DNA from 3 places in the Sedimenticola thiotaurini genome. Region 2 is predicted to be linked to each of the others. Evidence: predicted binding sites of a transcription regulator. Region 2 holds the regulator's gene; each other region holds the start of a gene.
The links. Region 2 encodes FliA, which starts transcription of late flagellar genes. Its sites were predicted from a motif close to GCTAAAGTTNNNNNNNNNNCNGCCGATA; they were not measured.
Positions count from the first base shown of each region.

Region 1: AAY24_RS07885 (chemotaxis protein CheV) is a predicted target of FliA. The motif match lies at 7,042-7,069, and genes of this name have one in related genera.
Region 3: AAY24_RS09800 (type IV pilus twitching motility protein PilT) is a predicted target of FliA. The motif match lies at 5,192-5,219, and genes of this name have one in related genera.

Region 1 covers NZ_CP011412.1:1,721,254-1,730,913, forward strand. Annotated here, with positions in the region: gene flgH (flagellar basal body L-ring protein FlgH) at 1-482, opposite strand, end outside; gene flgG (flagellar basal-body rod protein FlgG) at 498-1,283, opposite strand; gene flgF (flagellar basal-body rod protein FlgF) at 1,348-2,088, opposite strand; gene flgE (flagellar hook protein FlgE) at 2,147-3,430, opposite strand; gene AAY24_RS07865 (flagellar hook assembly protein FlgD) at 3,454-4,134, opposite strand; gene flgC (flagellar basal body rod protein FlgC) at 4,147-4,560, opposite strand; gene flgB (flagellar basal body rod protein FlgB) at 4,563-4,952, opposite strand; gene AAY24_RS07880 (CheR family methyltransferase) at 5,185-6,027, opposite strand; gene AAY24_RS07885 (chemotaxis protein CheV) at 6,055-7,008, opposite strand; gene flgA (flagellar basal body P-ring formation chaperone FlgA) at 7,195-7,920, shown strand; gene flgM (flagellar biosynthesis anti-sigma factor FlgM) at 8,074-8,400, shown strand; gene AAY24_RS07900 (flagella synthesis protein FlgN) at 8,404-8,886, shown strand; gene AAY24_RS07905 (TIGR04282 family arsenosugar biosynthesis glycosyltransferase) at 8,977-9,606, opposite strand; gene AAY24_RS07910 (TIGR04283 family arsenosugar biosynthesis glycosyltransferase) at 9,606-9,660, opposite strand, start outside.
Region 2 covers NZ_CP011412.1:1,601,013-1,610,672, forward strand. Annotated here, with positions in the region: gene AAY24_RS07255 (protein-glutamate methylesterase/protein-glutamine glutaminase) at 1-109, opposite strand, end outside; gene AAY24_RS07260 (chemotaxis protein CheA) at 168-2,402, opposite strand; gene AAY24_RS07265 (protein phosphatase CheZ) at 2,415-3,128, opposite strand; gene cheY (chemotaxis response regulator CheY) at 3,163-3,537, opposite strand; gene AAY24_RS07275 (RNA polymerase sigma factor FliA) at 3,594-4,334, opposite strand; gene AAY24_RS07280 (MinD/ParA family protein) at 4,331-5,170, opposite strand; gene flhF (flagellar biosynthesis protein FlhF) at 5,205-6,452, opposite strand; gene flhA (flagellar biosynthesis protein FlhA) at 6,541-8,646, opposite strand; gene flhB (flagellar biosynthesis protein FlhB) at 8,663-9,660, opposite strand, start outside.
Region 3 covers NZ_CP011412.1:2,152,626-2,162,285, forward strand. Annotated here, with positions in the region: gene AAY24_RS09780 (aspartate carbamoyltransferase catalytic subunit) at 1-617, shown strand, start outside; gene AAY24_RS09785 (dihydroorotase) at 614-1,918, shown strand; gene AAY24_RS09790 (dihydroorotate dehydrogenase electron transfer subunit) at 1,926-2,807, shown strand; gene AAY24_RS09795 (PilT/PilU family type 4a pilus ATPase) at 2,891-4,015, opposite strand; gene AAY24_RS09800 (type IV pilus twitching motility protein PilT) at 4,064-5,104, opposite strand; gene AAY24_RS09805 (YggS family pyridoxal phosphate-dependent enzyme) at 5,291-5,989, shown strand; gene proC (pyrroline-5-carboxylate reductase) at 6,014-6,895, shown strand; gene AAY24_RS09815 (YggT family protein) at 6,895-7,473, shown strand; gene AAY24_RS09820 (DUF167 family protein) at 7,489-7,779, shown strand; gene AAY24_RS09825 (dynamin family protein) at 7,901-9,660, shown strand, end outside.

The DNA.
Region 1 (9,660 bases), 120 kb from region 2:
TTGGGTAACACCTCGATGACAGTCACGGTAATGTCACCGGTCAGTTCATTGTTCTGTTCACTTTCGCCATCACCACTGAAATCGTGCTCCGACTCCAGGGAGAAACCGAGATTGTTATTTGAGTTGCTGGCCAGCGGCAGAATTCCCGGCGCATTGAACTGGGCCGTGGTGCCCAGGATGGTCGGGTTGGTGATGATGTTGCTGTTGGATTTGCTCACATCTGTGGTGGCGCTCTTTTTCGCATCGGTCTTTTCCGCCAGCTTGATGGTCAGCATATCGCCCACCCGCCTGGCTCGCATATCCTCAAACCAGGAGTACTCGTAACCGGCCTGGTAGATAGCGCCATTGCCATCCGGCTTCGGTGCCGCCACGACAGGACGCACCGGGGCATACGCCGGGTCACGGACCGGCGCTGAGTTGCAACCGGCAAGGCCGGCGGCGGCCAGCGCCAGCAGGGTTAGGGAAAGGAGCCGATTCGTCATCTCAATCACCTGTGCTTAAAGCTGGTTACTCACGTAGGAGAGCATTTCATCGGTGGTGGCAATCGCCTTCGAGTTCATCTCGTAAGCGCGTTGGGTCTCAATCATGTTAACCATCTCCTCCACCACGTTGACGTTGGAGCTCTCCAGCGATCCCTGGTTAACGGTGCCGACTCCGTCGATACCCGGTGTGGCCGTGGTGGGGGCACCGCTGGCACCGGTTTCACGGAACAGGTTCTGGCCGATCGCCTCAAGTCCGGTCGGGTTGATGAAATCAGCCAGCTCGATGTTACCAATCTGGGTCGGCGTGCTGTTTCCGGAGACCAGGGCGGAGACCACACCGTCAGTGGCGATGGTAATGCTCAGGGTGTCATCCGGTACTGTAATGGAGGGCTCCAGTGGATAGCCGTTGTTATCCACGATCTCCCCATCGGAACTCATGCCGAAGGAGCCGTCACGGGTGTAAACGATGGAACCATCGGGGTGGAGGATCTGGAAGAAGCCGCGCCCCTGGATAGCGATATCCAGGGAGTTGCCGGTCTGCATGATATTGCCCTGGGTATGCAGCTTCTGGGTTGCCACGGTACGGACACCGGTACCAATAGCCAGACCGGAGGGCAGTTGGGTATCTTCCGATGACTGGGCACCGACCTGGCGGATGTTCTGGTAGATCAGATCTTCGAACGAGGCGCGATCCCGTTTGAACCCGGTGGTACTGACATTGGAAAGGTTATTGGATATGACCGCCATACGGGTCTGTTGCGCATCCAATCCTGTTTTTGCTATCCAGAGTGCGGGATACATGGGTTGTCATCCTCTTTTGTTGCTTTGCTTGCCTAAAATAAGTGCAATCCACGTGCCAACCAGATTAACTCATGCGCATAATGCTGGCGGAAGATTCGTCGGTCTGCTCTGCGGTCTTCATCATCTTCACCTGCATCTCGAAGCGGCGTGAGAACTCGATCATATCCACCATGGAGTCGACGATATTCACATTGCTGCTCTCCAGCGAGCCGGTGGCCAGTTGCACCTCTGCATCGGCCTCCAGCAGTTGGCCATCCTGTTGCCGCATCAGGCCATCCTCACCCTTCTCCATGCCATCCAGAGCAGGACCCACCATCTTGATCCGGTCGATCTCCGCCAACTCACCGGCACCCTGGCCAAGTGGTCGAATGGAGATAGTGCCATCGGAGGCAATCTCGATTTTTTCCGCCGGTGGGATGGCAATCGGCCCGCTATTGCCGATGACCGGCAAACCATTGCCGGTGGTCAGCAGGCCGTTGGCATCCACCTTGAGGTCGCCGCGCCGGGTGTAGGCTTCACTGCCATCCCGTGCCTGCACGGCAAACCAGCCGTCACCATTGATCGCCACATCCAGATCACGCCCGGTATGCACAATGGCGCCATGTTTGAAATCGATTCCGGGCCGCTCATCCATGCCGTAGACCCGGGTGGGAAAGCCATCGCCGAATACCGGCATGCTGCGGAACTGTTGCAGATCGGCCAGGAACCCCGGCGTACTGGCATTAGCCAGGTTGTTGCTGTTGGTCGACTGGGCCAACAGGGTCTCTTTGGCGCCGCTCATCGCAACATATAACATGCGATCCATTGTCTTCTCCTGTGAATTTCATCGGGGTGGGCAACAAAACCGGCCCACCCTGTCACGCTTAACGGATGTTGATGATCGTCTGGGTCACCGTATCGGCGGTGGTGATCACCTGGGCATTGGCCTGGTAGTTACGCTGTGCGGTGATCAGATTCACCAGCTGTTCGGCTATATCCACGTTGGAGTTTTCCAAACCACCCGACTGCACCAGACCGAAGTTGGAGGTACCCGCCTCACCCATCTGCACGTCGCCGGAGGCGTAGGTCTCCGCCCAACTGGTATCACCCTGTTGACTCAACCCTTGGGGATTATTGAATTTGGCTAACGCCAGCTTGCCCAACGCGGTGGACTGGCCATTGGTAAAGGTGGCCGAAACCACACCGGTATTATCCACATCCACGCCACTGAGCCGACCCGGTGCATAGCCATCCTGGGTCAGGTCATTGACGGAAAAAACCGAGCCAAACTGGGTACTGTTGTTCAGGTCAAAAGTGAGGCTCAGTGGATCCGCCCCAGTAATGGCAAAAGGATTGAACGCCAGTGTACCGGTGGCGGAGACACTGCCGGACCCGGCCACCAGTGCACCGGCCGTGTCAAAATTGACGGTGGCACTGGGGAAAGCGGCGGAGGAAGGCGCCGTAGTTGAACTGGCGGTTGGGGTAACAATATTGCCGTCCACCGTGGTGTAGACATTCCACTGGTTCGCAGCCGCATCCGATTTACGGAAGTACATGGTCATGGTGTGGGCGGTACCCTGTGAATCGTACACGGTGGTCGAGGTGGAGTTGTCATAGCTGGTGGCTATTGTGGGATCAAACAGCGTGGCAGCCGGCATGGCGGTCACGCTGGAGTCCAGGTTCAAAGATACATTGGCGCTGGTGGTTGCGGATGGTGCACCGGAAAGCGTGGGTAACTGGAGGTCGGTGGTAGCGCCGGTATTAAAATTCCCGGTGTTACCGATCGGGGCAAACACCTGCAACCGCTCGTTGGCATGATTAACCACATAACCATCCCGGTCGACCGTATAGGCACCGGCCCGGGTATAGGTGGTGTTGCCGGTAGAGTCCTGGAGGGTGAAGAATCCCTCCCCGTTCAGCGCCAGATCCAGACTGTTGGAGGTAAAATCCACGTTCCCCTGGCTGAACTGCTGCGCCACTCGGCTGACCCGTACACCCCGGCCGGCTGCTGTTGCGCTGACATCCTGGATGGAGTTGGCGTAGATGTCGGCAAACTCGGCACGGGACTGCTTGAAGCCGTTGGTGGCCGCGTTGGCGATGTTATGACCGGTCACTTCCAGATCGGTGGATGCGGCATCGAGTCCGCTCAATGCGATGCGAAAAGGCATACTCAATTCTCCTCGTTAATTAATCAGCGGATTTCCGCAACAGAACTAAATGAAATCGGACCCAGACCGGCCAGGTTAACCGACAGCTCCTGGCCTGCAGCACCGATACTGACGCTGTCCACCTTGGCCTCGATCAGGGTGTAGGGCGTTATACTCTCGCCGTCCACTTCGGCCTGCGCCGCGATCTGGTATTGACCCGGCTCTACCGCCTGGCCGCTCTCATCCAGACCGTCCCAGGTAAAGCTCACTTCACCTTTGGTCTGGGTACCGAGATGGATCTCCTTGACCAGCTCGCCCGAAGCATCTGAAATGCGTACGGTTACATCACTGGCCGACTCGGTAACACCCACCACACCCTGGATGGTACCCCCCGCCTCCAGGTTGGCAGTGTTCAGCGGAGCCAACACGGTACGCCCGACAATATTGGCCGCCTGCAGCGCCTGGTCAGAGATCATGGCATCGGAGAAACCGGCGAATGCGCTGTTTAACTCATCGATACCCGAAACCACCGAGAACTGGGAAATCTGGGTCGCCAGTTCGCTGTTCTCCATCGGCGAGAAGGGATCCTGGTAGGTCAGTTCAGTGACCATCAGCTCCAGAAAATCCTCCATACCCAGCTCATTGCTACTCTCTGTTTCGGTCTCACTGGAAAGGCCCAGTGCCTGATAAATCTGCTCATTAGTAATTGCAGTGGTGCTGCTCATGGGACGGCTCCTTTATTCACCGAGTCGCAAAGTAGCGACCATCAACTGTTTGGCGGTATTTACCACTTCGACATTGCTTTGATAGGAACGCGAAGCGGATATCATGTTGGCCATCTCCTCTACCGGGTTCACATTGGGCCGGAAGATATAGCCCTCCTCGTTGGCTTGGGGATGATCCGGCGCATACTCCATGCTGGGCGGGGCCTCGCTCTCAACAATGCCCCGCACCTGAACCCCCACAGCCGGCGCATCGGGATTGAACTGATTCAGCAAGGCACTGAAGACCGGCTGACGTGCCCGATAGGTCTCATCGATACTGCTGCTGACACTGTCCACATTGGCCATGTTGCTGGCCACGGTGTTGAGCCGCAGGGTTTGCGCGGTCATACCGCTGGCGGCTGTATCAAAAATCTTGAACATTGACATGATTATTGCCCCGTAATTGCTTTCTTGAGGGTTTGGATGGTGCCGCCAAGGAAGCGCAGGCTGGCCTGGTACTGCAGCGCGTTCTCCGCAAAGGCGGTATGCTCAAGCTGACTGTCCACCGTGTTGCCATCCAGGCTCGGCTGGGTCGGTATGCGGTAGGCCATCTCGCTGGGCGAGATGACGCCATCGTCCAGCGGAATGTGGCGCTGGTGGGTGGTGGTCAGGGTGGACTCCCCGGCTACCTGCTGCCGGAGCACTTCGTGGAAGTCGAAATCCCGCGCCTTGTAGCCCGGGGTATCCGCATTGGCGATGTTACCGGCCAGCACCTCAGCACGCTTTGCATGCAGCTGAAGTGCCTGGGCATGGATTCCTAATAACTTGTCAAAACTCATTGGTCTGCTTCCTGGTTGTTCCCGGAAACTACTAAGCAGACAATGTGCCAAATTTTTATTTAATTGTTTTTAAAGGATTTATTTAACATTGTTGGAAAAATAACCGGGAAAGCGGCAAACGGAGACCGCCTCAGCGGCAAAGGGTAACCGGGAACAGGCAAGGAGGGAGGGAGGCTGAGAATACTCAGCTGCAGCCAAAGTGACACGTGTCGGGCACAGGGTATCGGTCAGGCTACTTCAGGCGGTAGGCGATTCCGCCCAGTTTACTCACCATCTCGAACCGATCAGTATGGGCCGACAGGGACTCTGTGGAGCCGAGAAACAGGTAGCCACCCGGATTCAGCACCCCGGCCATGCGATTAATGATGTCGCGCTTCTGTTCGCTGGAGAAGTAGATCAGCACATTGCGGCAGAATATCACGTCGAAACGCCCCATCATTTCGTAGCCCCGGGTCAGGTTAAGCTCACGAAAACTGACCCGCTTACGGATCTCCGGCTTCACCTCCAGACAATCACCATTAACATTAAAATAGCGCGCCTGCTGTTCCAGGGTCAGCCCCCGAGATGCCGACATACCACAATAGACACCCTTTCTGGCCTCTTTCAGTACCGTGGAGGAGATATCGGTTGCAACCACATCCACTCCCCCAGGCAAGACTCCGGGATTGGCCCGTTGATAGTCCTGTACCACCATGCTCAGGTTATACGCCTCCTGACCATAGGAGCAGGCCGCCGACCAGATACGGATGGCGTGGCTGTGACGGGCCTTGATCTCCGGGCAGACCATCTCCTGAAGCATGCGAAAATGGGACATATCACGAAACCAGAAGGTCTCATTGGTGGTCATGGCGTCGATGATGCCCGCCCGCAGGCTGGGATTACGGTTGCTGTTGAGCTGCTCCAGCAACTGTCCGACAGTGCTGATGCCGTAGTCACGCATCAATCCACCAAGACGACTGGAAACCAGGTACTCCTTCCCCGCACCCAGTACAATGCCGCAGGCATTTTCAAGAAATTTCCGAAATGCCTCATAGTCACCCGGTGACAGCATATTTTGACTCGCCAGTGACTGCAATATAGTTATCCATTCCTTTGATGTTGGCTACGCCTGTTGAGAGGAGCGAGCCTTCAACTCCTCCTTATGCTCCTTAAGACGCGCCTGGACCACACGGGCCAGCTCGTCCGGATCAAATTTAGCCAAGAACGAATTGGCCCCTACTTTTTCAATCATGCTCTGGTTAAACACGCCACTCAGTGAAGTATGGAGTATAACCGGCAAATTGGCGAGTTCCGGATCCTTGCGGATCTCCGTAGTCAGAGTGTAACCATCCATCACGGGCATCTCCACATCCGAAATAATCAGGGAGAGAAAATCAGATACTCGGCGCCCCTCGTTGCTCCATGCCTTGAGTTGATCCAACGCCTGCTTGCCATCGTTGCAGATGGTGGCCATCACACCCAGCCGGTCCAGTACCCGTTTTACCTGCTTACGGGCTACGGCGGAGTCATCAGCCACCAGTATGTGTTGGGTCTCATCGATCGCCTCCTCGTCAATCACACCCTCGGACACCTCCTCGGGCAGGGCGACGATCTCACTCAACACCTTCTCCACGTCAATGATTTCCACCAGGTCATTATCGATCCGAGTGACGGCCGTCATGTAACTCTCTTTCGCCGCACCCCTGGGGGGCGGGAGAATCTCCGTCCAGTTCATGTTCACAATTCGATCAACCGAACCCACCAGGAACCCCTGCACCCTGCAGTTGTACTCAGTGATGACAACAAAACGCCCTTCGGTACTATCCAGCGGCGCACCACCGATGGCGTGGGAGAGATCCACGACCGGAATGGTTTTGCCGCGCATATTGGCAACGCCCCGTACTACCGGGTGAGAGCCGGGCAACTGGGTCAGGGGCGGGCACTGGATAACCTCTTGCACTTTGAACACATTAATACCAAACCGCTGCTCCCCAGCCAGCCGAAACAGCAGCAGTTCCAGCCGGTTTCTGCCCGCCAGCCTGGTTCGTTGATCCACACCGTCAAGAACGCCTGCCATCTCTAATTCCTCTCTGTTTTCCCTGTCCCATATTAGCGACCTAGAGACCGATTGCTTTAGGAGCAGCACCAGCCCCCGCTACCTGACAGCCCCGGAAAGCTCCCAGCCACAGGATATTCAGGCATGTATTTTGCATATTTCTTAACGACAAACAATGGAACTAAATGCTTTTTAACAGGTGACACCATGAGCGGATCAATATCCACAATCAGGACACGGCACCGCTGGTCCTGCCTGCTTCTCGCCTGGTCACTGGTGGCGACAACCGCCACTGCGGCCCAGACGCAGTCCCATGACAGCATACGCCAGGCGGCAGAACAACATGTGCTGGATCAATTTGATCAGAAAGGACAGCAGGTGAACGCTACCGCAAAACGGCTCGACAGCCGGCTACGTCTTGCCGCTTGCGATGAGGACCTGGAGACATTCTCACCCTACAGCCGGAAAAACATTTCCCGGATCACTGTCGGCGTTCGCTGCAATGCGGCAGACGGATGGACGCTCTATGTGCCGGTAACCCTCTCTCTGATCAAGGAGGTGGTAATCGCCAACCGGGAACTGCCAAGCGACACCATCCTCACGCCGGCCGACATCACAATCGAAAAAAGGGATGTGGCGAAACTGCACCGTGGCTATCTTGAACGCCCCCAACAGGCGGTCGGAAAAATTGTGAAACGCCGAATCCGTCAGGGAGCCATCCTGACCCCGGGCCAGTTGAATATTCAACACGCCGTTAAAAAGGGTACCCAGGTGGTCATCGTAGCCCGGATCGGCACCCTGGTGGTCCGCATGAACGGAAAGGCACTGACCAACGGCGCCATCGGCGAGCGGATCAAGGTAAAAAACAGCAGCTCCAATCGACAGATTGAAGCTACCGTTATCGACACGGGCGTGGTCAAGGCCACAACCTAGACCCGCCAATGGCCCCGGAGACGCCTATCTAGCGCTTACCGCAGTGTGAACTGACGCGGATTTTCCGCATCAAACGGACTATATTTCAACTAAAGCTTGTAGCCGTTTGGCCGCTACGCAAATGGGTACTTTCTCAGCAAGGTGATTAACAGCATGAAAATCAAAGGTCCGGCCGGACAACCCATCACTACCGGCGAAAGCGCTAAAAGCACAGCGACCAGCAACACCCAGACAGCGGGCGCATCCAGCTCGCGCAAATCAGACGGAACCTCCGGTGATACCGTCAGCCTGACAGGCTCCGCCACCCGCCTTCAGGAACTTGAAGCGCAGGTCGCCAGCCTGCCGATCGCCGATGCCCAGCACGTCTCCGACGTGCAACGCTCCCTGGCCACCGGCACATTTGCCTTCGAGCCGGAAGAGGCAGCAGAGCACCTGCTGGCCCAGGAGCGGGAGTTTTCGAAACTGGAAACAAAGGAGTAAATAATGACCCTCTCTGCCGATCAGCAGAACCAGCTCACCCAGGCACTCTCGGCCGAGGTGAAATGCGCCCAAACGCTGGAAGAGATTCTAAAGCGTGAACAGGCGGCACTGAAAGCAACCGATCCCGATCAGGTTCTGGAGATCAGCAGAGAAAAGCAGCAGGCCGTGGAGCAGATGCAGGCCCACTCCAGGCAACGGGAACGTCTACTCACCTCGTTGGGTATCAACGTTGATGCGCCTGACCTGAACCGGTTTTTTCAATCAAACAGCGATTCCGCCTGCGCCGATCTGTGGCGTCAACTGGGTGGAATTGCGGACCAGTTGCAGAAACAGAATGAGATCAATGGCGGCATCCTGGCCCTCAGCCAACGCCATAACAAGCAGGCGCTGGATCTGCTTTGCGGACGCACCGAGAGCAGAAACACCTACGGCGCCAAGGGCCAGCAGGAACCGGACCAGCCCGGCCACCCACTGGCCAAAGCCTGAGAACAGGAAAAAGCCCGCAGCAGCCATGCACAACCGACGAGCGGGCCTGCGCAACAGAGCCCGGCCAGACGTACCTGTCCGTTTCCAGCATCACTCCAGCATCGCCGGCTCCGACAGCTGCCGGTAGCGATCCAGATCGGCCTCCCGGTCCAGATCCCAGAGCGGCTCCAGCTCACGCCAGTATCCGACCTGTTGCGCCAGGCGTTGCCGGGTTATCGCCAACACCTGATCTGTACCCCAGGGAATATCACTGAACAGTCGATGCTCCATCCGCCGCAGCCCCAGCAGGACATAGCCACCATCCTCGGCCGGTCCCAGCACCGCGTCTGCACCTGACTCCAGCCAAGCCAGCGCCCGACACAGATGCCCCCCCGTCAGTACCGGACAATCGCCTCCGATCAACAGCACCATCTGGGAACGAGCCAGCGCCTGTTCGGCCCCGTGGGCCATGCGCTGCCCCAGGTCACCCATCACCTGCGGGTGAAGCGTTACCGACCGGTTTTGGGCCGCCGCCTGAAAAACCCCATGCCGGGTATCCGGTGCACACCAGATGTCGAGGGGTGCAATATCGGCACTCGCCTCCCCGATCATCCGTACCAGTAGCTCCCGATAAATAGCCGCAGCGTGTTGCGCGCCGACGGCTGGAATCAGGCGCGTCTTCACCTGCCCCGGCTCGGGAGCCTTGGCAAACAGCAGAATACGGGCATGGGGATAACGCATTATCGATACCGTTCCGCCAGTCGCGCCGGGTCGGCCCCCATAAAATAGGCCCAG
Region 2 (9,660 bases):
CAAACCCCACCACCTCGATCATCGGCACATCGCCCAGCATCGAGGCAATTCTTCTGCGAAAGAAGGCGGAGTCGTCCACCACCAGCACACGAACCCTGGAGGCAACCATTTAACCGTTATCCTCCATGTTGTGAGCGGCAAACTGCCCCGGGTTACGATAGTTGTGTTCAGCGACGAGCATATTTCCTCAGTAATCCTGGAATATCGAGAATGAGAGCGATATTGCCATCCCCGGTGATGGTAGCACCGGCCATGCCGTCCAATCCCTGCAGCAGCGCACCCAACGGCTTAATGACTACCTCCTCCTGTCCAATCAGGTGATCCACCACCAGACCGACCTGGGTATTCCCTACCGTGACCACCACCACATGACCGGTTGATTCCCGGTTATCCCGGTTGCTGTTGGGAACCAGCCACTGGTGCAGATAGAACAGCGGCAACGCCCGCTCCCGCACCATAATAGTCAATTGACCATCCACCACATTGGTCCGTTCCAGGTCGAGATTGAATATTTCCACCACGTTGGCCAGCGGCAGGGCAAACGGCTGGGTACCCAGCACCACCATCAGGGTCGGCAGGATTGCCAGTGTCAGCGGAAGTTTAATCGTAATCAGACTGCCCTTTCCGTACTCTGAATCGATCTCCACCTGGCCATTCATCTGGGCGATACGGGTCTTCACCACATCCATGCCCACGCCACGCCCGGAAACATCGGATATTTCGGTCTTGGTTGAAAATCCGGCCGCAAAGATCAGGTTATAACACTCTTTCTCATCCAGCCGTGCCGCCGCCTCTTCATCCATCATGCCTTTCTCGACAGCCTTGCGCCGCAGCACATCGGGATCCATACCCTTACCGTCATCAGCAATGGTCAGCAGAATATGATCACCAGCCTGCGCGGCGGAGAGCACCACTTTACCCACCCGTGGTTTACCGGCGGCTTCGCGCTCTTCCGGACTTTCGATACCGTGATCCACCGCGTTGCGCACCAGGTGAACCATGGGATCCGACAACGCCTCCACCAGATTTTTATCCAGATCGGTCTCTTCACCGTGCAGTTCAAGGTCGATCTCTTTCTTGAGACTGCGAGCCAGATCCCTGACCACCCGGGGAAAGCGGCCGAAGACCTTCTTCACCGGCTGCATCCGGGTCTTCATCACGGAGTTTTGCAGGTCAGAGGTCACCACATCCAGGTTGGCCACCGCCGTGGCCACCTCTTCATCCCCCAGCTTGGCCTTCAGGGTCTCCAACCGGTTGCGCACCAACACCAGCTCACCCACCATGTTCATGATGTCATCAAGCCGGGCAGTGTCTACCCGAATAGTGGTCTCTGCCGGCGGCTGTTTGCGGGCGTGTGCTTGCGGGTCATCCGTTCGTTTAGGTGATTTTGACGCTTTGGCCGGCGCTGGCTGTTTGATTGCAGGCGCCGGTTTTGCGGCGCCTGACCCAGTCGCTTGTGCCGGCGCAGCTGCCGGTTTAGCCGAGGCCGGGGCCGACTCGCTGGCCGGAGTTGCCGCCGCTCCATTGATTGCGCCAAACTTGCCCTTGCCATGCAGCTCATCGAGCAGCGCCTCAAACTCATCTTCGGTGATTTCATCCGAACTGGCAGAGGCCGCAGCGGGGGTCTTTGGTGTGGCCTCGCCAGCGGCCTGTTGCTCGGCAGCGGGCACACCATTGAATTTCCCCTTGCCGTGTAACTGATCCAGCAGGGCCTCAAACTCTTCTTCCGTAATATCGTCACCGTCAGCCGCCTGTGGCGTTGCTGCCGATGTGGCCTCTTCCGATACCGGCACACCGCCATGTTTGCCGGTGCCGTGCAGCTGATCGAGCAGCTTTTCGAACTCCTCTTCAGTGATCTCATCACCACCGAGAGCAGGATCTGACTGGGGGGCATCCGCCCCCTCGGCCACCATCTCCTCGACGGTGACCGCCTGTTCCGGTTCCGGTTCCGCTTGCGGCGCCGGTGCCACGGCAGCCTGATCGACCTGTTGCGACGCCTCGACAGACTCGCCGGCCGGCACCGCCAGTTGATGCAGTGTCTCTATCAGCTGGGCATCCGCCTCGTCCGGCTCTTCACCGGACTGGACCAGGGCAAACATTTCGTTCACCACATCCAGCACCTGTAACACGGCGTCCATCAGTACCGGATCAACCTGCCGTTGTCCCTGACGCAATACGTTGAAGACATCTTCCGCCCGGTGACACACCGTCACCAGGGGATCAATACCGAGGAATCCGGCACCACCCTTGATGGTATGAAAGCCGCGAAAGACTGCATTGAGCAGGTCATAATCATCGGGACGATGTTCCAGATCCACCAACTGTTCATTCAGTTGCTCAAGTATCTCCCCGGCTTCAATCAGGAAGTCCTGAAGGATCTCGTCATCCATATCAATGGCCATACTTCCACACCTCTAAAAGCCCAAACTGGATAGCAGATCGTCCACGTCATCCTGCCCGTTGACCAGATCACCCTGATCAATTCCGGGAACGCTCGGCCCTTCCAGTTTATCTGCGTCTTTTTGTTTTTCTGGCAATTTGGAACCCGATATCCGGACCAGCTGCACCAGCTTGTCCTCCACATCGTGCACCAGGGTAATCACCTGCCGGATAATCTGGCCGGTCAGATCCTGAAAATCCTGTGCCATCAGCACATCGGTCATGTGGGCATGCAGCTGTTTCGATCGTTCACTGGTCAGATTCAGGAACTCGGCCAGTTCACGGCTCAACTCTCTGAAATCGTCCACCGAGAGTTCACGCTTGCGGAACCGCTCCCACTGTTCCGATATTTCACTTGCCCTGCTGCCCAGTTCAGCAGCCAGGGGCAGGCTGGCTTCCACCGCACCCAGCGTGGTGTTGGCAGATTTCTCCGTCATGCTGATCACATAGGTGAGTCGCTCACTGGCATCCGGAATATCCACCTGGGCCATCTCGTTGATGCGTGGGTCCAGCAAAAATTCATTGATCGCTTCATGCAGTTCGCGGGTCAGACGACCCACTTCCAGAAACAGTTTGCTCTCAATGCCTTCGGTGAGCTGAGAGCTAACATGGATCGCCTCCGCTTCGTTCCCTGCTTCCAGGTGAGCCACCAGTTGCTTGGCCAGCATCAGACGTTCGTCAATGTCCATGTATTTCTCCAGACGGATTCGTCATGATTGCCGCTCAGCTATCTACACGTTCAAAAATCTTGTTGATCTTCTCTTCCAGGGTCACCGCAGTAAACGGCTTGACGACATAACCATTGACTCCGGCCTTGGCCGCCTCGATGATCTGCTCACGCTTCGATTCGGCGGTTACCATCAGCACCGGAAGCTTGACCAGGTTCGGATCGGCACGCACTGCCTTGAGCAGATCAATACCGGTCATGCCGGGCATATTCCAATCGGTTACCAGGAAATCAAAGTTACCTGACTGCAACATGGGTAACGCGGTATTACCATCATCTGCCTCCTGGGTATTGGTGAACCCCAGGTCCCGCAGCAGATTCTTAATAATCCGTCGCATTGTGGAGAAGTCGTCCACAATGAGAATCTTCATGTTTTTATTCAAGGCAACCTCCAAACTCGATGCCATTATTTGTTTTTACCGACCGATCAGAGTTTGTCTGCATCGGACAACCAATCTGCTAGACGGGCACGTAACCGCAGTGTTGCCTGGCTGTGAATCTGGCACACTCTCGATTCACTGACCCCCAGAACCTGTCCAATCTCCCGCAGGTTCATCTCTTCATCGTAATAGAGTGCAATCACCAATCTCTCTCGTTCCGGCAGACCGGCAATCGCCTCTGCCAGGGCCTGTTTGAATGCATCCCGCTGCATCCCCTCGAACAGACCGGCCGACTCAGTGTTGTCGCCATCAAACGGAAGCTCGCCAACTGCCTGCAACTCTTCAATACTGAAGATTCTGCAACCGGCGGCATCCTGCAGGATCCGATGGTACTGGACCAGATCCATATCCAGCACTTCAGCTACCTCCACATCCCGTGCGTCGCGGCCCTGTTCATTTTCGATGGCCCGCATGGCGTCTGCCACCATACGCGCCTTTCGGTGCACGGAACGGGGAGTCCAGTCGCTACGCCGGATCTCGTCCAGCATGGAGCCCCGGATTCGGATCCCGGCATAGGTTTCGAAACTCGCTCCCTGGCTGGGATCATAATTCCTGCTCGCTTCAAGCAGGCCGATCATTCCCGCCTGAATCAGATCATCCGCCTGCACATTGGGCGGCAATCGGTTCATCAGGTGGTAGGCAATCCGTTTGACCAGCGGCGCATGTCGATCCACCAGCGTATCCGCATCCATCTCCTGGATGGCCGTATAGCTAGCAAGCCCGCTCACCGGCTCATCTCCTGATTCTGGCTGCTGTACTGGATCAGCCGCTCCACGAAGAACTGCAGATGACCACCAGCGCCATCCGGTACAGGCCAGTTATCGGCCTTCTGCGCCAGATTCTTGAATATTTTTGCTATATGGCTACGCGGATTGGCCTGAACCACCGGTTTTTGTGATTTCACGGCCTTTCTGAGATTTTCGTCATACGGAATACTGCCCATGTAGGTGAGCATAACATCCAGGTACTGGTCCGTAACCCGGCACATCTTGTTATACAGGTTGCGCCCCTCTTCAGCACTGCGGGTCATGTTGGCCAGGATTCGGAAACGGTCCAGACCATACTCCCGATTCAACAGCTTGATCATGGCGTAGGCATCGGTAATCGACGCCGGTTCGTCACACACCACAACGATAACCTCCTGTGCCGCCCGGCTGAAGCTCACCACCGTATCCGAGATACCGGCTGCGGTGTCGATAATCAGTACATCCAGATCATTGCCGACATCACTGAAGGCCCTGATCAATCCGGCGTGTTCCGCCGCGCTCAGCTCAGCCATCTGCTGAACACCCGAGGCACCCGGCACAACCCGAATACCCGCAGGCCCCTGCAGAACCACCTCTTCCAGGGTGCGCTCACCGCTCAATACGTGGGACAGGTCATACTGGGGATGTAAGCCGAGCACCACGTCGATGTTGGCCAAACCGAGGTCGGCATCCAGCAGCATCACGCGACGCCCCATTTCAGCCATTGAAACGGCCAGATTGACCGATATGTTGGTCTTTCCAACGCCGCCCTTACCTCCGGTAACGGCGATCACTCGTACAGGTCTGGGTTGTACCATGCGTCTTAATCCTGCTGCTTGATCTGTAATTGCGTCAGCCATGAGCATTTGCTCTCGCACCTCCGAGGGCCAGTGCCAGGTATTCATCGGAATACCCACCTTCTCCGGTACTACAGGCGACCGCCTTGCTGACCAGTGTGTGTGAACGGGCCAGGTGCAGATCTTCCGGCACCTTCTGGCCATCGGCGACAAATGCCAGCGGTAACGCCTTATGGATCAACGCGGACAGCGCCCCGCCCAGTGAGCCGGTCTCATCCACCTTAGTGAGAATACAGGCCTCCGGCCTGGCAGTGCCAAAGGCGCCGATCGTCTGGATCAGAGATGAGTAGTCGGTGGCCGCAGAGAGGGTGAGAAAACTGCGCACACCCTGTCCGGCCACATCCAGCATGGAGAGCTGTTCACTGAGCCTGACATCCCGCTGACTCATTCCGGCGGTATCGATCAGGACCAGTCGCTTGCCGGTCAGGCCGTTCAATGCAACAGCCAGTTCCTCCCGGGTACTCGCCGTGCGCACCGGCACGTCCAGTATTCTGGCGTAGGTGTTCAACTGCTCCTGGGCACCGATACGGTAGTTATCGGTCGAGATCAGTGCGATCTGATGGGTGCCGTGGCGCAGGGCGAAACGGGCCGCCAGCTTTGCCACCGTGGTGGTCTTGCCTACCCCGGTGGGTCCGATCAGGGCGAATACGCCACCCTGCTCCAGCAGATCATCGCCCACTGTCTCCATTTTTGCCGCCAGATGGTAAAGCGCCTTTCGCCACGCCTGGTCCGCATTGGTGGCATCGCTAACAAGCTCCACCAGTTCACAGCAGATATCCGGCGTGATGGACAATTCCATCAACTTCCTGAACAGGTCCCGGTTCTCCGGCTTGTGATCCGCCATCTCCCGCCAGCTCAGCCCGGACAGTTCGTTTTCCATCATGCGACGCAGCGCCTTCATCTCCTGACGCATCTCCACCAGCACCGGATCCTGGCTCCACTCCACTTTGGGAACCACCTGCTCTTTCAGTTCGGTCACAGAGGCTACTTTAGAATCTCGCTCCCGGGTCGGGGCGACAGGTCTCTCCTCCTGGTGCAGGGGCCGAACCTTGTGGGATACGGATTGGGCAGGGGGCGGCGGCTCGTCTGCAAAAGCGGCGGCATCATAATCAATGGCCGCCATCAACTCGACGCCGCCATCAACTTTCTTGTTCGACAGAATCACGGCGTCGGAGCCCAGTGTCTCACGAACCTGTCGTAGAGCCTGCCTGATATCCGGCGCGAAAATGCGTTTAATCTTCATACCTGACTTTCCCCGCAGCCAGCTATCCGATCAAACGGCCTGTTTAAGTCACCATGCCGAGGTGTCCGATCGTGTAGCGGTGGCTGCCTTATGTTTCTGCACTTGGCCTGCCCACCGTGGCAACCACCTTGATTTTGCGGTTGTCCGGTATCTCGTTGTAGGAGAGCACACTCATTCCCGGTACGCTGTGTTTAACAAATCGCGCCATCCACATGCGAATCGGCGCTGCGACCAAAAGAATACTCTCCTGTCCTGCTGTCTCTTGCTGCTGAGCGGTTTCAACCAACGCTTTCTGCAGCTGTTCCGCCAGGCCGGGTTCAAACCCGACACCCCCATCCTGGGCAGGCTGAATAGTTTGCTGCAATATCTGTTCCAATCCAGGATCGAGCACCACAACAGGGATTTCTTCAACAGGACCAACAAGTTGCTGAACAATCGAACGGGAAAGCGCAACCCGGGCCCGGGCCGTCAAAGCGCCGAGGTCTTGACTCTGGGGAGCATACTCCGCCAATGTTTCGGCAATCGTGCGGATATCCCGAATGGGCACACCCTCCGAAAGCAGGTTCTGCAGAATCTTTAATATCTGCCCCAGGCTTAAGACGGTGGGCACCAGATCCTCCACCAGTTTGGGGGCGCTTTTGGCGAGCACTTCCATCAACTGCTGCACCTCCTCATGGCCAATCAGCTCATGGGCATGGGATTGCAGTATCTCGCTCAGGTGGGTGGCCACCACGGTACTGGCATCCACCACCGTATAGCCCAGCGTCTGCGCCTGGTCCCGCTGTCCGGCATCGATCCAGACCGCCTCCAGACCAAACGCCGGATCAGTCGTAGCCACGCCCTGCAAGGTACCAAACACCCGGCCAGGATTGATGGCCAGCTCCCGATCCGGGTAGATCTCCGCCTCACCGATCACCACGCCATTGAGGGAGATCCGATAGCCGCCAGGGCTGAGATCCAGATTGTCCCGTATATGTACCGGCTGCACCAGGAAGCCCAACTCCTGGGAGAGCTTCTTACGCACCCCCTTGATCCGGTTCATCAACTGACCACCCTGGTTCTTGTCCACCAGGGGGATCAGACGATACCCCACCTCCAGGCCGATAATATCCACCGGTTGTACATCATCCCAGGTCAGCTCCTTCTGTTCCGGTGCCTGTGCAGGCTCTGGCATGGGCTCCACATCCGGCACCACCTGGGCACGCTGCTGTTTTTGCATGATCCACCAGGCACCGCCACCGGCCAGGGCCGCTAGGGTAAGGAAGGCAAAATTGGGCATGCCGGGGATAATGCCCATCATGCCCAGTACTACGGCGGTGATTATCAGTGCCTTCGGATTGGTGAACAGCTGGGTGACAATCTGCCCTCCCATATCCTGCTTGGAGGAGGCCACCCGGGTGACAATAATGGCTGCGGAGGTGGAGAGCAGCAGGGAGGGAATCTGCGCCACCAGACCATCGCCAATGGTCAGCAGGGCATAAAACCGCAGCGCAGTTGAGAGATCCAGGTCATGCTGCAGCATACCGATTGCAAGACCACCGATAATGTTGATGAACAGGATCAGAATACCCGCTACCGCGTCACCCCGGACAAACTTGCTGGCACCATCCATCGCGCCGTAAAAATCGGCCTCCTGGGCCACCTCATCGCGCCGCACTCTGGCCTCATCCTGATCGATGAGTCCTGCATTGAGATCGGCATCGATCGCCATCTGCTTACCCGGCATGGCGTCCAGGGTGAACCGGGCGCTCACCTCGGATACCCGTCCCGCACCCTTGGTCACCACCACAAAATTGATAATCACCAGAATGGCAAACACCACCAGGCCGACCGCATAGTTGCCACCGATAACAAAGGCGCCAAACGCCTCGATCACCTTGCCGGCCGCATCACCACCCTGATGCCCTTCCAGTAACACCACCCGGGTGGAGGCCACATTCAGGGAGAGGCGCAGCAGCGTGGCCACCAGCAGCAGACTGGGGAACACACTGAACTCTAGTGGCCGCATGGTGTAGACCACCACCATCACCACAATCAGCGACAGGGCGATATTGAAGGTAAAAAAGATATCCAGGGCCAGTGGTGGCAGGGGAATCACCACCATCACCAACAGCATCACCAGCACCATGGGTGCGCCAAGACCACGCAGACCAGACGCTTTTACATTATTCAGGATTGCTGTTGCATCCATCATCCCAACTCCAGGTAAATCACTCAGGCACCTTCAGTTCATCCGGAATCTGCAGCTCATCGGGCATCACCGGTTTGCGACCCTGCCCAGGTGTATAGGCCCTGAGCTGAAACACGTAGGCCAGCAGCTTGGCCACCGCCAGATAGAGACCCGCCGGTATCGGTTCCCCCAGTTCGGTATGGAAGTAGATGGCACGGGCCAACGAAGGTGATTCGATAACCGGCACCTCGTTTTCGGCGCCCACCCGGCGAATATTGGCAGCCACCAGTTCGGTCCCCTTGGCCACCACCACCGGTGCGTTCATACGCGCCTGGTTATAGCGCAGGGCCACCGCATAGTGGGTGGGGTTGGTGACAATCACATCGGCTTTCGGCACCTCCTCCATCATGCGCCGGGTCGCCATCTCACGTTGCAGCTGCCGGATACGCCCCCGAACCTCGGGCCGACCCTCGGTCTCCTTCATCTCTTCCCGAACTTCCTGGCGGGTCATTTTCATCTGCCGTTTGTGATCCCAGATCTGGAACGGTATATCGACAGCAGCCACCAGAATCAGGGTTGAGGAGATCAGCACAAACGCCCAACCGATCAGATTGACCAGCTCGCTCATCGCCGAACCCAGGTCCATACCGCTAAGCTGAATGAAGGAGTCCAGGGTAAGCCACAGCACCAACGCGGTGGCGCCACCCACCAGAAAAAACTTGGCCATCGCCTTGGCCAGCTCTATCAAACCCTTGAGCGAGAAGAGCCGTTTCAGTCCTTTCAACGGATTCATCTTGCTCAGTTTCGGCGCCAGCGCCTGGGCACTGAATGCCATCCCCCCCAGGGCGATGGAACTGAGTACCGCCACCACTACCACCACCACGAAGAACGGCGCCAGCATGAGCAGGGCATCCTGCATACTGGCTGCCAACCGACGCAGCATCGCCATCGGCTCAAACATATCAACCCGGGGTATGCTCAGATTACTGCTCATGATTTGGGAGAGCCCCTCCCCCATCATGCCGCTCATTGCAACCA
Region 3 (9,660 bases), 550 kb from region 2:
GCGGGGCGGCACACTTTTTCGCCACCCACGCGGCCCCCCATATCAGCGTCATCAATGCCGGTGACGGACAGCACGCCCACCCCACCCAGGCGATGCTGGACATGTTCACCATCCGGCGTCACAAGCAGGAGTTCACTGGATTGCGGGTCGCCATCGTGGGTGACATCCTCCACTCCCGGGTAGCCCGCTCCCAAATCCTGGCGCTGAATACCCTGGGCACATCGGAGGTTCGGGTGATCGCCCCACGAACCCTGCTGCCCGCCGACCTGCGCACCCTGGGTGTGCATGTTTTTCACGACCTGGAAGAGGGTATTCGGGATGTGGATGTGGTGATCATGCTGCGGCTGCAGAAAGAGCGCATGACCGGCGCCCTGCTACCCAGTGAACATGAATATTTCCAGCTTTACGGACTCACCGAAAAACGGCTTAAAGCGGCCAAACCGGACGCCATCGTCATGCATCCCGGCCCTATCAACCGCGGTGTGGAGATGGATTCCCAGGTAGCCGACGGACCGCGCTCGGTGATTCTGCAACAGGTGAGTTTCGGTATTGCGGTGCGCATGGCGGTGATGTCCATCGCCATGGGCACCCAGGCCCAGGGAGCAGCCGCACGATGAAGAACCCCAACAGCACCCAGATCCTCGGTGGTCGCCTGATTGATCCGGCTAACGGTATCGACCGGGTTACGGACATCTTCATCAAGCATGGCAAGATCGCCGCTATCGGCGAGCCGCCGGAAGAATTTACACCCCAGCGCACTATTGATGCCAGCAACCAGATCGTCTGTCCCGGGCTGGTTGATCTGAGCGCCCGCATGCGGGAACCGGGCCAGGAGCATATTGCCACCATTGCCAGCGAGACGGCCCTGGCCGCCCGCTCCGGCATTACCACCCTCTGCTGCCCACCGGACACCGATCCGGTCATCGACACACCCGCCGTGGTCACCCTGCTGTTGCGACGCGCCAAACGTTCAGCGCGGGCCCGGCTGCTGCCGATCGGCGCCATGACCCAGCAGTTGGCGGGCGAATACCTGAGCGAGATGGTAGCCCTGAAACGGGCCGGTTGTGTCGCCATGAGCAACGGCTACGCACCGCTCGCCAACACCCTGGTGGAGCGGCGGGCCCTGGAGTATGCCGCGACATTCGATATTATGGCCATCCTGCGCCCGGAAGATCGTCACCTGCGTAACAACGGCTATGCCCACGAAGGACCGGTCAGCGCCCGCCTGGGACTGCCGGCCATCCCGGAGGCGGCGGAGTCGGTGGCGGTGGCGCGGGATCTGGCGCTGGCCGAGCACACCGGCTGCCGTATCCATTTCCACCTGCTCTCCAGCGGCACCGCGGCGCGCATGATCGAACAGGCGCAGCAGCAGCGCCTCAAGGTATCGGCCAACGTCGCCGCCCACCAGCTGCATCTGACCGAAATGGATATCGAGGACTTTGACAGCAACTGCCACCTGAATCCGCCCCTGCGCAGTCTGGCGGATCGGGATGCCCTGCGCAGTGCCGTCGCCCGGGGCGTCATCGGGGCCATCTGCTCGGATCATCAACCACTCGAAGCAGATGCCAAGGAGGCACCCTTCCCCTCCACCGCCACCGGCATGTCCGGGCTGCAGACCCTGCTGCCGCTGACTCTCAGGCTGGTGGACGAGGGAGTGTTAAGTCTCTCCGAGGCGATCGCCCGGGTCACCTGCGGACCGGCAGATATACTGGGCCTCCCCTACGGCCGCTTGCAGCCGGGCAGCAGCGCGGATATCTGCATTTTCGATCCCCGGGCGCACTGGGTACTGGAGGCGGAAAATATGCCCAGTTCCGGACGCAACACCCCGTTTATCGGCTGGGAGTTCCAGGGCCAGGTCACCCATACCCTGTTTGAGGGCCGCCCGGTATTCCAACCCGACCATTCAACCCATGCCTGAGCCAGCCATGACAGACAACAGACCCCATAGAGACACCATATTTCTGGAAGATGGGGAGATTCTCTCCCACCAGGCGTTTGAGGGTGATCAATACATCCTTCGCCTACAGGCACCCCGTTGCGCAGAGTCCGCCCAACCCGGCAGTTTTGCCCATATCCAGTGCGACAGATCCAAACCCCTGCGCCGACCCATCTCCATCATGCGCACATCGGCAACCCAGGGTTGGGTGGAGTTTCTGTACAAAGCGGTGGGTGAAGGCACCCGCCTGCTGGCCCAGCGTCAACCGGGGGAAAAGATCAGTGTTCTGGGGCCCATCGGCGTTCCGTTCCGATTCAATCCCGAGCGCTCCCGCCCGCTACTGATAGGTGGTGGCGTCGGCATGCCGCCGATGGTATTTATCGCCCAGACGCTGGCCGGAAACCGCAACTTCAAACCCCTGGTAATCCTGGGTTCGGAAGTACCGTTCCCCTTCAAACCCCAACCTTCCAGCCTGCTGCTACCCGATATGCCGGACGGGGTAATCGCCAGCATGCCGCTTATGGATGACTGGCAGATACCGAGCCGCCTGGCCAGCCTGCAGGGTTTTCCCGGTTGCCACGAAGGCTACGTAACCGATCTGGCCCGGCACTGGCTGCAGGCACTACCCCCAGAGCAACTGGCCCAGGTGGAGATATTCTCCTGCGGCCCCCACCCGATGTTGGAGAGCGTGGCCAGGCTGGCAAGCGAATTCAGTCTGCCCTGCCAGGTGTCACTGGAGGAGTTCATGGCCTGTGGCGTCGGTGGTTGCGCCGGTTGCGTAGTGGAGGTGAAGACTGATCAGGGCCCGGCAATGAAACGGGTCTGTGTGGATGGACCGGTGTTTGATTCACGCGCCGTCTTCCCTGCCTGAGAAAGAGACCTGCCAGGGGCAACCCGCTGATTACCCCTGGCAGGTGACTTCGCTTGACGCTCTCGGGTGACCGGAGTTTCCCTCTATATCTCGCCCTCGTCCAGCAGCGAGACGGTGCTCATCCGGGCGGCATGACGCTCCGCATCACCCCCACCCAGCTTGATCATCAGGCGCACTTCGTTGGCCGAATCGGCATACAGAATGGCATCCTCGTAGGTGATTTCGCCATCCGTGTAGAGCTTGTACAGAGCCTGATCGAAGGTCACCATGCCGTGTTCGGTGGAACGTTTCATCAGCTCTTTCAGTTTGTGCACTTCGCCCTTGCGGATCAGATCAGCCGCCAACGGCGTGTTGACCAGGATCTCCACCACCGGCCGCCGGCTCTTGCCATCCGGACGTCGCACCAGTTGCTGGGCAATCACCGCACGCAGGTTCAGCGACAGGTCCATAAACACCTGATCCCGGCGATCTTCCGGGAAGAAGTTGATCATCCGGTCCAGCGCCTGGTTGGCATTGTTGGCGTGCAGGGTGGAAAGCACCAGATGGCCGGTCTCGGCAAACGCGATAGCGTGCTCCATGGTCTCACGGGTACGGATCTCACCAATCAGAATCACATCCGGCGCCTGGCGCAGGGTGTTCCGCAGCGCCACTTCATAGGACTCCGTATCGATGCCCACTTCCCGCTGGGTAATGATGCAGCCGTCGTGGTTATGGATAAACTCGACCGGATCTTCAATGGTGATGATGTGACCGGAACTGTTGCGATTGCGGTATCCCACCAGGGAGGCCAGGGAGGTGGATTTACCGGTGCCGGTGGCGCCGACAAAGAACACAATGCCCCGCTTGGCCAGCGCCAGCTCTTTCAGAATAGGCGGCAACAGCAGATCCTGAATCTCCGGGATACGGGTCTCGATTCGCCGTAACACCATGCCCACGGAGTCGCGCTGCACGAAGGCACTGACCCGGAAGCGGCCCGCCCCCTTGGAACTGACCGCGAAGTTACACTCGTTGGTCTGGGTAAACTCTTCCCGTTGCGCCGGCGACATGATACTCATCACCAGCTCCCGGGCCTGCACATCGTTAAACTTGGTCTTGGCCACCGGCATAATACGACCATTGACCTTGATGCAGGGTGGCATACCCGCGGTGATGAATAGGTCAGAGGCCTTCTTCTGGGCCATCAGGTTCAAGATTGCGTTAAAGTCCACTTTTTCCTCGCTGCCGAATTTTTATCGGCTCCATGATTCACGCATGCATTAACTACTGAATATCTCTTTGTTCATCGCTTTGGAACGTGCATCCAGCCGACTGATGACACCCTTCTTCACCAGCTCCTGCAGATGTTGATCCAGGGTCTGCATACCGTGCGCCTGGCCGGTCTGGATGGCAGAATACATCTGCGCCACCTTATCCTCACGGATCAGGTTACGGATGGCCGGCGTACCCACCATGATCTCCCAAGCCGCGGTCCGACCGCCGCCGACCTTTTTCAGCAGGGTCTGGGCGATCACCGAGCGCAGCGACTCGGACAACATGGAGCGGACCATGGATTTCTCACCGGCCGGAAACACGTCGATAATACGGTCGATGGTCTTGGCAGCCGAGCTGGTATGCAGGGTACCGAACACCAGATGGCCGGTCTCGGCCGCGGTCAGCGCGAGCCGGATCGTCTCCAGGTCACGCAACTCGCCCACCAGGATGATGTCCGGATCCTCACGCAGTGCCGAGCGCAGCGCCTCGGCGAAGCCCAGGGTGTCCCGATGCACTTCGCGCTGGTTGATCAGACACTTTTTACTGGTGTGAACAAACTCGATGGGATCCTCAATGGTGAGGATATGGGCGTACTCGTTGTCATTCTTGTAATCCATCATCGCCGCCAGGGTGGTGGATTTACCCGAACCGGTCGGCCCGGTCACCAGCACCAATCCCCGGGGCACGTTGACGATATCCTTGAAGGTCTCGGGACAGCCCAGATCCTCCAGCGTCAGTACCTTGGAGGGAATGGTACGGAACACTGCGGAGGCGCCACGATCCTGATTAAAGGCGTTGACACGAAAACGGGCCAGCCCCGGTATCTCGAAAGAGAAGTCGGTCTCCAGAAACTCCTCATAATCCTTTCGCTGCTTGTCGTTCATGATGTCGTAGACCAGGCCATGAACGATCTTGTGATCCAGCGCCGGCACGTTGATCCGGCGGATATCCCCATCCACCCGAATCATGGGTGGCAAACCGGCCGAAATGTGTAAGTCCGAAGCTTCATGCTTGACGCTAAAAGCAAGCAGTTCAGCAATATCCATACAACCCTTCTCCCATAATCTTGTTATCGCTTAGGGTGCACCGTGACACCGTCCCCACTGCCCCGATGACACCTTCCGTTTACGGAATAGCGGCCATTATTGGGGAAACTGGTGTTTTTTGTTTTAATAACCCGGGCGGCGACCGCCTCCGACAACCTATTATAGACACACAGGCCTATCAATATCATGCCCGCTATCCAATCCCGGCTCGAAACTGTCAGACAACAGATCCAACAGGCCGTAGAGAGATACCATCGCAGAGCCGACTCAGTGCAACTGCTGGCGGTCAGCAAGACCCACCCCGCAGAGGCGATACGCCAGGCTGCCGCCGCCGGGCAAGGCCGGTTTGGCGAAAGTTACATCCAGGAAGCCCTGGACAAAATCGGGCAACTGCGCGACCTGGATATTGAGTGGCACTATATCGGCAGGATACAGGGAAACAAGACGCGAGCCATAGCGGAAAACTTCGACTGGGTTCACAGTATTGACAGTGCCAAGCAGCTTCGACGGCTGAATGACCAGCGACCGGACAATTTACCCCCCCTGAACATCTGTCTGCAGATCAAGATAGACGATGAGGAGAGCAAGGCGGGGATAACACCCCGGGAGGCCCGGGAACTGATCAACAGCATGGCCGACTACCCACGACTCACCCTGCAGGGGTTGATGACCCTGCCGGCGCCGGCGGTGGATCTGGAAGCCCAGCGCATACCATTCCGACGACTACGGGAACTCAGGGATGAACTGGCCAGTGAGGCATTGCCCCTGCCGACCCTCTCCATGGGGATGAGCGGCGACCTGGAGGCCGCGATTGCCGAGGGTTCCACCATCGTTCGCATCGGTACCGCCATCTTTGGCCCGAGGCACTATCCCGACCAGAAGTGATCCGGCGTATAACAGGCGAACCGAATGCGCTACGATATAGTGCTTAACCAGCCAAGATTACAGATCACCATGAGCGACATGAGCAGTAATACCATCACATTTATCGGCGCCGGCAACATGGCCACCAGTCTGATTGGCGGTCTGGTCGCCGACGGCTATGAACCCAAAAGCATCATTGCCAGCGATCCTGACGAAGGCAAGCTGACCGACCTGTCCGCCCGCTTTGGCATCCGCCAGGCGGCAGACAACCGCAGCGCCATCGAGCAGGCCGACGTGGTGGTGCTGGCGGTCAAACCGCAGATACTGGAGCAACTCTGCGCAGAGATCCGGGAAACGGTGCAACAGCGCCAGCCGCTGCTGGTATCGATTGCCGCCGGTATCCGGGAGGCCGACATACAGCGCTGGCTGGGGGGCGACGTCACCCTGGTGCGTACCATGCCCAATACACCCGCCATGCTGCAGTCCGGTGCCACCGTGCTCCACGCCGGCGACAAGGTTTCAACGGCCCAGCGGGATCTGGCCGAATCGATTCTGCGCGCCGTAGGCCTGACCCGCTGGGTCGATGACGAGGCACTGCTGGATACCGCCACGGCGCTCTCCGGCAGCGGCCCGGCTTACTTTTTCCTGGTCATGGAGGCAATGGAAGCCGCTGCGATCGGCAACGGCCTGCCCGCCGACACGGCGCGTCTGCTGACCATCCAGACCGCGCTCGGCGCAGCCCGCATGGCGATCGAGAGCAGCGACAGCCCTGCCACCCTGAGACAGAAGGTGACGTCACCCGGCGGCACCACCGAACGTGCCGTATCGATCCTGGAGCAGGGCAATATCAGGAACCTGTTTGAGCAGGCCATCAGCGGCGCCTGCGAACGCTCCCGGGAGCTGTCAAACATGCTGGGAAAACAGTAATGGGCAGCAACTATCTGACCGATCCACTGGCGTTTCTGATCCAGGTAGTTTTTGACCTGATCATACTGGTGGTGATGCTGCGCTTCATCCTCCAGTTGGTGCGGGCCAACTTCTACAACCCGATCTCCCAGTTCGCGGTCAAGATGACCACGCCCTTGCTGCGCCCGCTGCGCCGGATCATTCCCGGCGTGGGCGGTATCGATATCGCCTCAATCATATTGATGATCCTGCTCAAGAGCCTGGAGCTGATTCTGATCATGCTGGTGACAGGCAGTGGGGTGCAACCCCTGGCCGCCGTCGCCATCGCACTGCCTGAACTGATCAGTCTGACAATCAACTTCTTCCTGATCGCCATCCTGATCCAGGTGATTCTGAGCTGGGTCAACCCGGGCAGTTACAGCCCGGCAACCGAACTGATCGACAGCATCACCGCGCCCCTGTTGAGACCGGCGCAGCGCCTGATCCCCCCGATCGGCGGCATCGACCTCTCCCCCATGGCGGTCCTGGTGGGGCTGCAACTGCTCAAAATGCTGCTGATCCCCCCGCTGCAGATGCTCACTGCAACCCTGCTGCTCTGAGCCTGGAGAGCCACTTTGAGTGACACCTGGTATCGCTGGGACGGTGACGACCTGCTGCTGCAGTTGCGGGTTCAGCCCCGCGCCGGCAAGGATCAGTTTGTCGGGCCCTATGGGGACCAGTACAAGGTGCGCATTACCGCCCCGCCCGTGGACGGCAAGGCCAATGCGCACCTGATACGCTTCCTGGCCAAGGCATTCGGGGTCGGAAGGGACCAGGTCAGCCTGATCAACGGCGACAGCTGCAAAAACAAGGGATTCCGCATCGAAGCACCACGTAAATTCCCAATCTCCCTCACAAAACCGTAAGAAAAACTCCCCGTTTCTCTATAATTTCAAAGCAGTAGGGGCCAAACTGCCTATAATTTCTCGAATTATCATCTGGCCCTGTAGTAAGATCGGCCCATAAGAATTACAGAAGGAGCGTCCCGTGGAGCGATCGCGTCTGGAAACACAGCTGAAGGCGTACGAGCAATGGAAGGCGGATATCATTCGTACGGTCAAGCTCTACTACCGCTGGCTGAGCAAGCATCGCCTGGCAACGGACGACAGCGTGAAACGAATCCGGGAGTCTCTCGATTCACTCAGTAGTGATCGACTCACTATCGCCTTCGTGGCTGAATTTTCCCGTGGCAAGACCGAACTGATCAATGCCATATTTTTCTCCGACTTCGGTCGGCGCCTGCTCCCCTCAACCGCAGGGCGCACCACCATGTGCCCTACCGAGCTGTTCTATGATCAGCAGGCGGGCCAATCCTACGTCCGTCTGCTACCGATCGAGACCCGGCTGCAGGAGACCAGTATTCGTGATCTGAAGCGCAAACCGGCGCTCTGGGTCACCTATCCCCTGGACCTGGAGTCCGCCGATCAGATCGAAGAGTGTCTGCGGGAGGTAATCAAGACCCGTAAGGTGACCCTGGCCGAGGCGGTGCGGCTGGGCATGTATGACCCCCAGCAGCACCCCACCCAGAACCAGCCACCCGATTTTGTCGAAATCCCCAAGTGGCGCCATGCCATGATCAGCTTCCCCCACCCACTGCTGAAACAGGGGCTGACCATTCTTGACACCCCGGGCCTCAATGCCCTGGGCAGTGAGCCTGAGCTGACCCTGAAGATGCTCCCCTCGGCCCAGGCGGTGCTGTTTGTGCTGGGCGCGGACACTGGCGTCACCCGCAGCGACCTGGAGATGTGGCAGAACCACATCAAGGGTTTCCAGCGCAGCCGTCAACGGGGCCTGATCGTGGTGCTGAACAAAATCGATACGCTCTGGGACGAATTGCAGGACGAGGTCGACATCAATAATGCCATCAACCGCCAGCGCAATCACACAGCCCAGATTCTCGGCATTGACCTGAAGGCGATTTTTCCGGTCTCGGCCCACAAGGGGCTGCTGGGAAAAATCAAGGACGATCAGCAGCTGATGGAACAGAGCCGGCTACCTACCCTGGAACACTATCTGGCGCACGACATCCTCGACGCGCGACAGGAGATCATCAGGGATACCGTGACCACCGAAATCAGCCAGATGGTGGAGAATACCCAGGGCATCGTCGCCACCAAACTGAACGGCATCCAGACCCAACTGGATGAACTGCGCCAGCTCAGTGGCAAGAGTCTGGAAATGATCGAGCATATGATGGCCAAGACCCGTACCGAACAGGCCGAATACATGCAGAACGTCAACTCCTTCCAGGCCAGCCGCAAGATCCTGAAGGAGCAGGCCACCACCCTGCGGGACGCACTGGATCTGAAAAAGCTGGAGCGCTCCATCACCGCCACCCATAACGCCATGGCGGACAACTGGACCACCCTCGGCCTGCAGTCAAGCATGCGCACCCTGTTCGACGACATGCGCGCCAATATGCAGATCGTGGTGGATCAGAGCGAACAGGCGCGCAAATTGATCCGCAGTATCTACCGACGCTTCCAGAACGAGCACGGCTTCTCTGTAGTGCAACCGAAGATGTTCTCCATCATGCGCTACCGGGTGGAGTTGGAGATGCTCTACCAGGAGGCGGAGATCTTCCGTAAAAGCCCGGTTACCGCCATGACCGAGAAGCACTTCGTGGTGAAACGCTTCTTCGTCGCCATGGTGAGCCGGGCCCGGGATATCTTCTTCCAGGCCAGACAGGAGGTGGACAGCTGGCTTAGCACGGCCCTGGAACCCCTCACATTCCAGATCCGTGAGCA